2 regions of the Paenibacillus tianjinensis genome follow, and region 1 is predicted to be linked to the other one. Evidence: a T-box and tRNA genes for the amino acid it is inferred to sense, from the RefSeq annotation. Region 1 holds a T-box; the other holds one or more tRNA genes.

Region 1 (3,399 bases):
TGCATCGGTCTTGTTTTCATTCAACGACAGCAGGATCTCGGCAGCTTTGCGCTCCGTTTCAAGCATCAGATAAGGATATGTAGCGTACGCTTTCTTCGTGTGCGGGGCTAAAGAAGATTTGATGTCGAACAGCAACGCTTCATCATATTGCGAGGTGGTGATTTTGTTCTCTTCGAGCATCCGGCGCAGTACCAGCTTCTGGCGTTCCATGGCACGGCCAAAGGCAGTCTCGTTGAATTCGCCCACTCCGTTAAAAGCAGAGTACTTGGAGGGAAGCTGCGGGAGCCCCGCTAAGTATGCGGCTTGAGCGATATTCAGCTTGTCGAGATCATCGAGCCCGAAAATCCCTTTGGCTGCAGCTTTAATGCCGTATACATTGTATCCGTTAGATCCGTTACCGAAAGGAACCTTATTAAGATAGGCCGTAATGATTTCCTGTTTGGACAAAAAACGCTCCAGCCGCAAAGACAGCAGGATTTCTTTTACTTTGCGGTCCTCTGTGCGGTCCAGGTTCAAAAATACACGTCTAGCCAGCTGCTGGGTGAGTGTACTGCCTCCGGTCTGAACGGATTCATTAAGCAGCTTCTGTTTGACGGCACGCAGGGTACCGCTGAAATCGACTCCTTTATGGTTATAGAAATTATTGTCCTCTATAGCGAGGACGGCATCGATCACTAGCTGCGGGATATCATTAAATTCAATAAGCCTGCGGTCTTCTTCAGTGCGAAGCTGACCAATAGGCTGGCCGTCACGGAAATAAGCAAAGCCGGTGATGGCGTTCTGGCTGACTTGCTGCTGAATCAATTCTTCGGAGCGCACAGGGTCATCTTTCACTATGGAAGTGACATAGCCTGCCACGGCACCGCCTGCAAACAGCATGCCCAGGATGCCGAGTATAAACATCCACTTTACGACTGAACCGAACCTGCGGAGCCAGGATCTTCGCGCGGGACGCTGTTTTGCGGTCTTCTTCTTGTTCTCCTCAACCATCGACGATAATCCTCCTTTTAACGGAACTATTATAGCACAAATTGCCGGTTTTGAATGCGCTTCTGCCCGGAAACCGGTTATCGGAGCTGTTGACTTATTAAACGCAGATGTGGTATTAATTTACTCAATTGGATATCATAAAAGCATTGAAGGACATCAGTAGAAGGGATGCCAAGTGTTTCAGAGAGCCGGTGGGTGGTGCGAACCGGCAGCAAGCCCCTTTGAATTACAGTCTGGAGCTGTCCGGAGGAACATCAGGCGCTAACGTGCTTGCCTAGTAGTCCGGAACCGGGGCGTACCCCGTTATCGCAATGAAGTGAAGGATTACGGCTGCGTCCGGACGCGGCTGGATCTTTAATTAGGGTGGTACCGCGAGTCTTTTGCTCGTCCCTTTGTGGGATGAGTGAGAGGCTCTTTTTGTGTTGCTGAACTGAAACGATGAATTTTCACGTTGCACGGACAGATTCTTAAGGAGGAGTATTTATGAATTGGAAAGACTTAACACCCCCGCAGCAGCTTGAAGTCGAGCGGCAGCTGGAAGCGGTCTCACGTGGTGCAATGGAAATTGTACCGCAGGAGGAATTGCGAGGCAAGCTGATAAAGTCTGTGGTGACCGGGGTTCCGCTGAATATAAAGCTGGGGCTTGATCCCTCGGCGCCTGATATTCATATCGGGCATACGGTCGTACTTCATAAGCTGCGCCAATTTCAGGAATTTGGACATGTCATCCAGCTGATCATCGGAGATTTCACCGGACGGATCGGGGACCCTACAGGTAAATCTGAGACGCGGAAACAGCTAAGTGAAGAAGATGTATCGCGTAATGCCATGACTTACAAGCAGCAGGTGTACAAGATCCTTGATCCAGAAAAGACACAGATCCTATGCAATTCGGATTGGCTGAGTCCGATGACTTTTGCAGAGGTAGTGAACTTATCGGCAAAAGTAACCGTGGCGCGGATGATGGAGCGGGACGACTTCACCAAACGTTTCCAGGGAGGCCAGGCCATCAGCATTCACGAATTTTTCTACCCGCTGATGCAGGGGATGGATTCGGTTGTGAACAGGACGGATATCGAGATCGGCGGTACGGATCAGAAATTCAATATTTTGATGGGACGCACCTTGCAGAAGGAATTCGGGGCGGAACCGCAGGTTGTCATGCTGATGCCGCTGCTCGAAGGGCTGGACGGAGTGAAGAAAATGAGCAAGAGCCTCGGTAATTACATTGGTATCGATGAAGAACCAAATGAAATGTACGGGAAGGCGATGTCTATTCCGGATGAGCTGATGACCAGATACTATGAAATGGTTACGGACCTTAGCAATGAGGAGCTGGATACGCTTAAGGAAGCTCTATCTTCCGGGAAGGCACATCCAAGGGATGTCAAAATGCAGCTGGCCCGTACCTTTGTACGCATGTTCCATGGTCAAGCAGCAGCGGAGGCCGCGCAGGAGCATTTCATCACCGTCTTTCAGCAGCGCGGGCTGCCGGAGGATATTGAAACTCACACTATTTCGGCTGATGTACTGGAGAATGGCACGCTCACGCTGGTCAAGCTGCTGATCCTCCTCGGTTTTGCAAGCTCTAACAGTGAAGCAAGACGGAGTATCCAGCAGGGATCAGTGAAGCTGAATGGGGTGAAACTAGAGGACCCAAACGGGGAATTCAAGCTGCAAGACGAGGATATCATTCAGGTAGGCAAGCGGAAGTTTGCTAAATTGAGCTTGTCATAATGGGATCGGCGGATGCTCTAAATAATCTTCATTGGTTAATTCATAATCAATAAAGGATTGCAGCTCACCAAGTTGGTTGCGCCTGGTATCATAATGAACAGCACATTCCCGGAAGCCGATCTTCTTATATACATGCTGCGCTCTGTAGTTCTTGAGGTTCGTATCCAGCTGGATTGTGTGGATCCCCTGCTCCTTGAATAAGTAGCGGATTAACATCTTCAGAAAGGCAGTCCCGTATCCCTGGTTCTGCTGGTGCAGCAGACAGATTTTGATGCCTATCTCTACAGTGTGGGGAGCAGTCTGCCTGCAGCTCATCTCTCCTGCAGGGATGCCGGCAATATCGAGTATATAACGGCGGTGATGTTCTTGTCCGGAGCTGAGATTATCTACTACTTCATCGACAGTAATGCCAAGGCCGTTCGGGAAGCCTGCGTGAGCCATGACGAGACCGTCGTTCCACCAGTTACACAGAATTTGGGCGTCGTCCGCAACTGCCTGGCGGATTATTAAAGTACCGTTTCTTAAGAGCATTCTAGTTCCTCCAATTCATCCATTTTACCTAAATGTACCATGAGCCGATTTTTTGGAGGAATGGAAAGAATGAGTTAAACTGAAATTGAACGTTCTTGGCCCGCAGCCCGATATAAGTATTTAAAGAAGAGCACAAAAAAA
Region 2 (3,399 bases), 2.3 Mb from region 1:
CCTCCTAAAGAGTAACGGAGGCGTTCAAAGGTTCCCTCAGAATGGTTGGAAATCATTCGAAGAGTGCAAAGGCATAAGGGAGCTTGACTGCGAGACCTACAAGTCGAGCAGGGACGAAAGTCGGACTTAGTGATCCGGTGGTACCGCATGGAAGGGCCATCGCTCAACGGATAAAAGCTACCCTGGGGATAACAGGCTTATCTCCCCCAAGAGTCCACATCGACGGGGAGGTTTGGCACCTCGATGTCGGCTCATCGCATCCTGGGGCTGAAGTAGGTCCCAAGGGTTGGGCTGTTCGCCCATTAAAGCGGTACGCGAGCTGGGTTCAGAACGTCGTGAGACAGTTCGGTCCCTATCTGTCGTGGGCGCAGGAAATTTGAGAGGAGCTGTCCTTAGTACGAGAGGACCGGGATGGACGTACCGCTGGTGCACCAGTTGTTTCGCCAGAAGCATGGCTGGGTAGCTACGTACGGACGGGATAAGCGCTGAAAGCATCTAAGCGTGAAGCCCCCCTCAAGATGAGATTTCCCAACACGTAAGACCCCTTGAAGACGACGAGGTAGATAGGTTGGAGGTGGAAGTGCAGTAATGCATGGAGCTGACCAATACTAATCGGTCGAGGGCTTATCCAAATTTCGAAGAACGCAGATTTGTTTCGGATTCAGTTTTCAGGAATTAAGGTTCCTGAATGGATTTACATGGCACCATATCGTTTGGAGAGATACCCAAGTGGCTATAAGGGGACCCTCTGCTAAGGGGTTAGACTGCGTAAGCGGTGCGAGGGTTCGAATCCCTCTCTCTCCGCCATTTTAAATCCAAAACCTAATTATTGTGGCGGCGTAGCTCAGCTGGCTAGAGCGTACGGTTCATACCCGTGAGGTCGGGGGTTCGATCCCCTCTGCCGCTACCATATTTCCCGGAGGCTTAGCTCAGCTGGGAGAGCATCTGCCTTACAAGCAGAGGGTCGGGGGTTCGAACCCCTCAGCCTCCACCATTTTCATTATAAGAATATTTTCACACTGTGCCGGTGTAGCTCAATTGGTAGAGCAACTGACTTGTAATCAGTAGGTTGGGGGTTCAAGTCCTCTCGCCGGCACCATTATTTTCACAAATGCGGAACCGTGGTGTAGTTGGCCTAACATGCCTGCCTGTCACGCAGGAGATCGCGGGTTCGAATCCCGTCGGTTCCGCCATTTTATGTTTTAAGGCTTGTTTTTGGCTCGGTAGCTCAGTCGGTAGAGCAAAGGACTGAAAATCCTTGTGTCGGGGGTTCGATTCCCTCCCGCGCCACCATATGGAGGCTTAGCGAAGTGGCCAAACGCATCAGACTGTAAATCTGCTCACGTACGTGTTCGGTGGTTCGAATCCATCAGCCTCCACCAGTTTTACGAGCCATTAGCTCAGTTGGTAGAGCACCTGACTTTTAATCAGGGTGTCGAAGGTTCGAGTCCTTCATGGCTCATTCCAAACAAAAAGTCATCATCTTCGGATGGTGGCTTTTTTGTGTTTTCAGAGCTCAAATCAGCCCTTTTGTAGTCATCAAGTTTAAAATTTCTTGCTTCGTTTAATTATAAGTTTATAATGCTGAGCAGAAATGAGTGATTTCTATGATATATGATGCAATTATTGTTGGCGGCGGATTTGCCGGACTTCAGGCGGCGATTCAATTAGGACGGTACTCCGCACACCGGGTGCTGGTAATTGATGCAGGAGGCGGCAGATCAAATCTTTGCCGGACCTATCATAATATACTGGGTTGGCCGGATGGAGTATCGGGTGAGGAAATACGTACAAGAGGCCGGCGGCAGGCTGAATTGGCCGGTGTGGAATTCATCTCAGACAAGGTCGTTAAAGCGGATAAGTATGGACAGCTCTTTCTCTTAACAGGAGAGCGAGGCCAACAATACGAAAGCAAAACCTTACTGCTGGCTACAGGGGTAATGGATCGCTTTCCAGAACTGCCGGGACTTGTACCGACACTTGGCAAATCTGTCTACGTCTGCCCTGACTGTGACGGCTTTGAGATACAGGACCGTCAGACGGTGCTGCTGGGTTCTGGTGATGCTGGGGCCCATATGGCTTTTATTTTGCGGGAACGTACGGGAGACCTGACCTACATTAATCATGAGCATGAGCCAGTGTCTGAGGACAATCTCACACGCCTCCAGGCAGAGGGAATTACCTATATTGAACAAGCTGCTACCCAGATCGTACAAGAGAATGACGGGATGATTATAGAAGTGGCTTTACAGGATGGCACTCACCTTCCGGCAGAGCGCGGGTTTATTGCCTTCGGGAGAAATGCGGTTCATTCCGAGCTTGCCGCCCAGCTGGGGGTCACGCTTCATAAAAACAGACATATTGAGGTAAATAGACGTTCCTTAATGACGAATGTGGAGCATTTGTGGGTAGCCGGCGACGTTGCCGTTCATGCGGAGCAAGCTACGGTGGCTATGGGTGAAGGGGCGATAGCTGGGATCTGGATGCATAAAGAATTGAAAAAAATAAACCCCATTGTATTGCCATTATCCAGGTCCGCGGCTTTGAGTACGAAGAAACGCTGATTTTCCAGGAGAGGATCAAGTTTCACTTATCATTCAGATAGGCCTGGCCGCACAATGCTGCAGAATATGATAAAATAGGCGAAAAGAGCAAAAGTGGTGGAGAATGGTGACGATGGATAGTGAGGCATTGCGTCAAAAATTGGAGCAGCTCACCGGAAAGAGAGCCGGAATCAAACAGCTCGGACGGCAGCATTCAGCTTCCCTATTTGGCGTTGGCACGGAAGAGCAGGAACAGCCTGTTACGCACGATGGTTATCTATGGGTTCCTTTATATGAGAATGAAGGCCGGATCACTGCGGTATGGGTGGAGATGGAAGGCCTTACGGGTCTTGAGCTGCAATTGGTCAATTATGCGGCGCGCAATTATGCTATTGCTCTTAAGGCTACCGGCCTAAAAGAAGAGGGCGAGGTCGAAGCCCGTCAGCTAAGCGGCTGGCTTAACTCACAGCTCGAGCAAGAGAAGAATGATGCTGAAATTCCTGATGATATGACGCTTAAGGGCCGCCTATTCGGGGATATGGTCCCTTTTTTGCTGGTCAGTGAGAATGTGCATAATCCGCAGCTGACCTACCGGTCGCTGATGAAGCTGTTGCGCAATTATTTCGAGAATGAGATTTTACTTATCCCCCTGCAGGAGAAAGAATGGTTAATTTTAGCCCGTAAAGAACTGCTCACCGGCGGGGATGATAAGGAAGATGAGGAAGAAAGTGAAGATGAGCTCCTGGCTCAGACCAGTATGGGGCTGCACGAACTGATCGCCAGCGAGTGGGTCGGTGTATTTCATCTGGCTGTGGCACCGGCTATCATTCCGGTAAAAGGTTTGACTGGTTCGGTC

What was found. A T-box is a leader RNA that pairs with one kind of tRNA and senses whether it is charged. The one in region 1 lies ahead of tyrS (tyrosine--tRNA ligase), so its partner is inferred to be a tRNA-Tyr.
Region 2: it has a tRNA-Tyr gene. The T-box ahead of tyrS (tyrosine--tRNA ligase) is inferred to sense a tRNA for this amino acid. The anticodon was not compared.

Annotation. Positions count from the first base shown of each region.
Region 1 is NZ_CP070969.1:2,466,085-2,469,483, forward strand. Features, by position in the region: gene JRJ22_RS10835 (transglycosylase domain-containing protein) at 1-990, opposite strand, end outside; T-box leader at 1,128-1,385, shown strand; gene tyrS (tyrosine--tRNA ligase) at 1,474-2,727, shown strand; gene JRJ22_RS10845 (GNAT family N-acetyltransferase) at 2,722-3,258, opposite strand.
Region 2 is NZ_CP070969.1:140,693-144,091, forward strand. Features, by position in the region: rRNA gene JRJ22_RS00675 (23S ribosomal RNA) at 1-632, shown strand, start outside; tRNA gene JRJ22_RS00680 (tRNA-Ser) at 716-807, shown strand; tRNA gene JRJ22_RS00685 (tRNA-Met) at 834-910, shown strand; tRNA gene JRJ22_RS00690 (tRNA-Val) at 919-994, shown strand; tRNA gene JRJ22_RS00695 (tRNA-Thr) at 1,024-1,099, shown strand; tRNA gene JRJ22_RS00700 (tRNA-Asp) at 1,116-1,193, shown strand; tRNA gene JRJ22_RS00705 (tRNA-Phe) at 1,218-1,293, shown strand; tRNA gene JRJ22_RS00710 (tRNA-Tyr) at 1,297-1,382, shown strand; tRNA gene JRJ22_RS00715 (tRNA-Lys) at 1,390-1,462, shown strand; gene JRJ22_RS00720 (NAD(P)/FAD-dependent oxidoreductase) at 1,608-2,564, shown strand; gene JRJ22_RS00725 (PucR family transcriptional regulator) at 2,668-3,399, shown strand, end outside.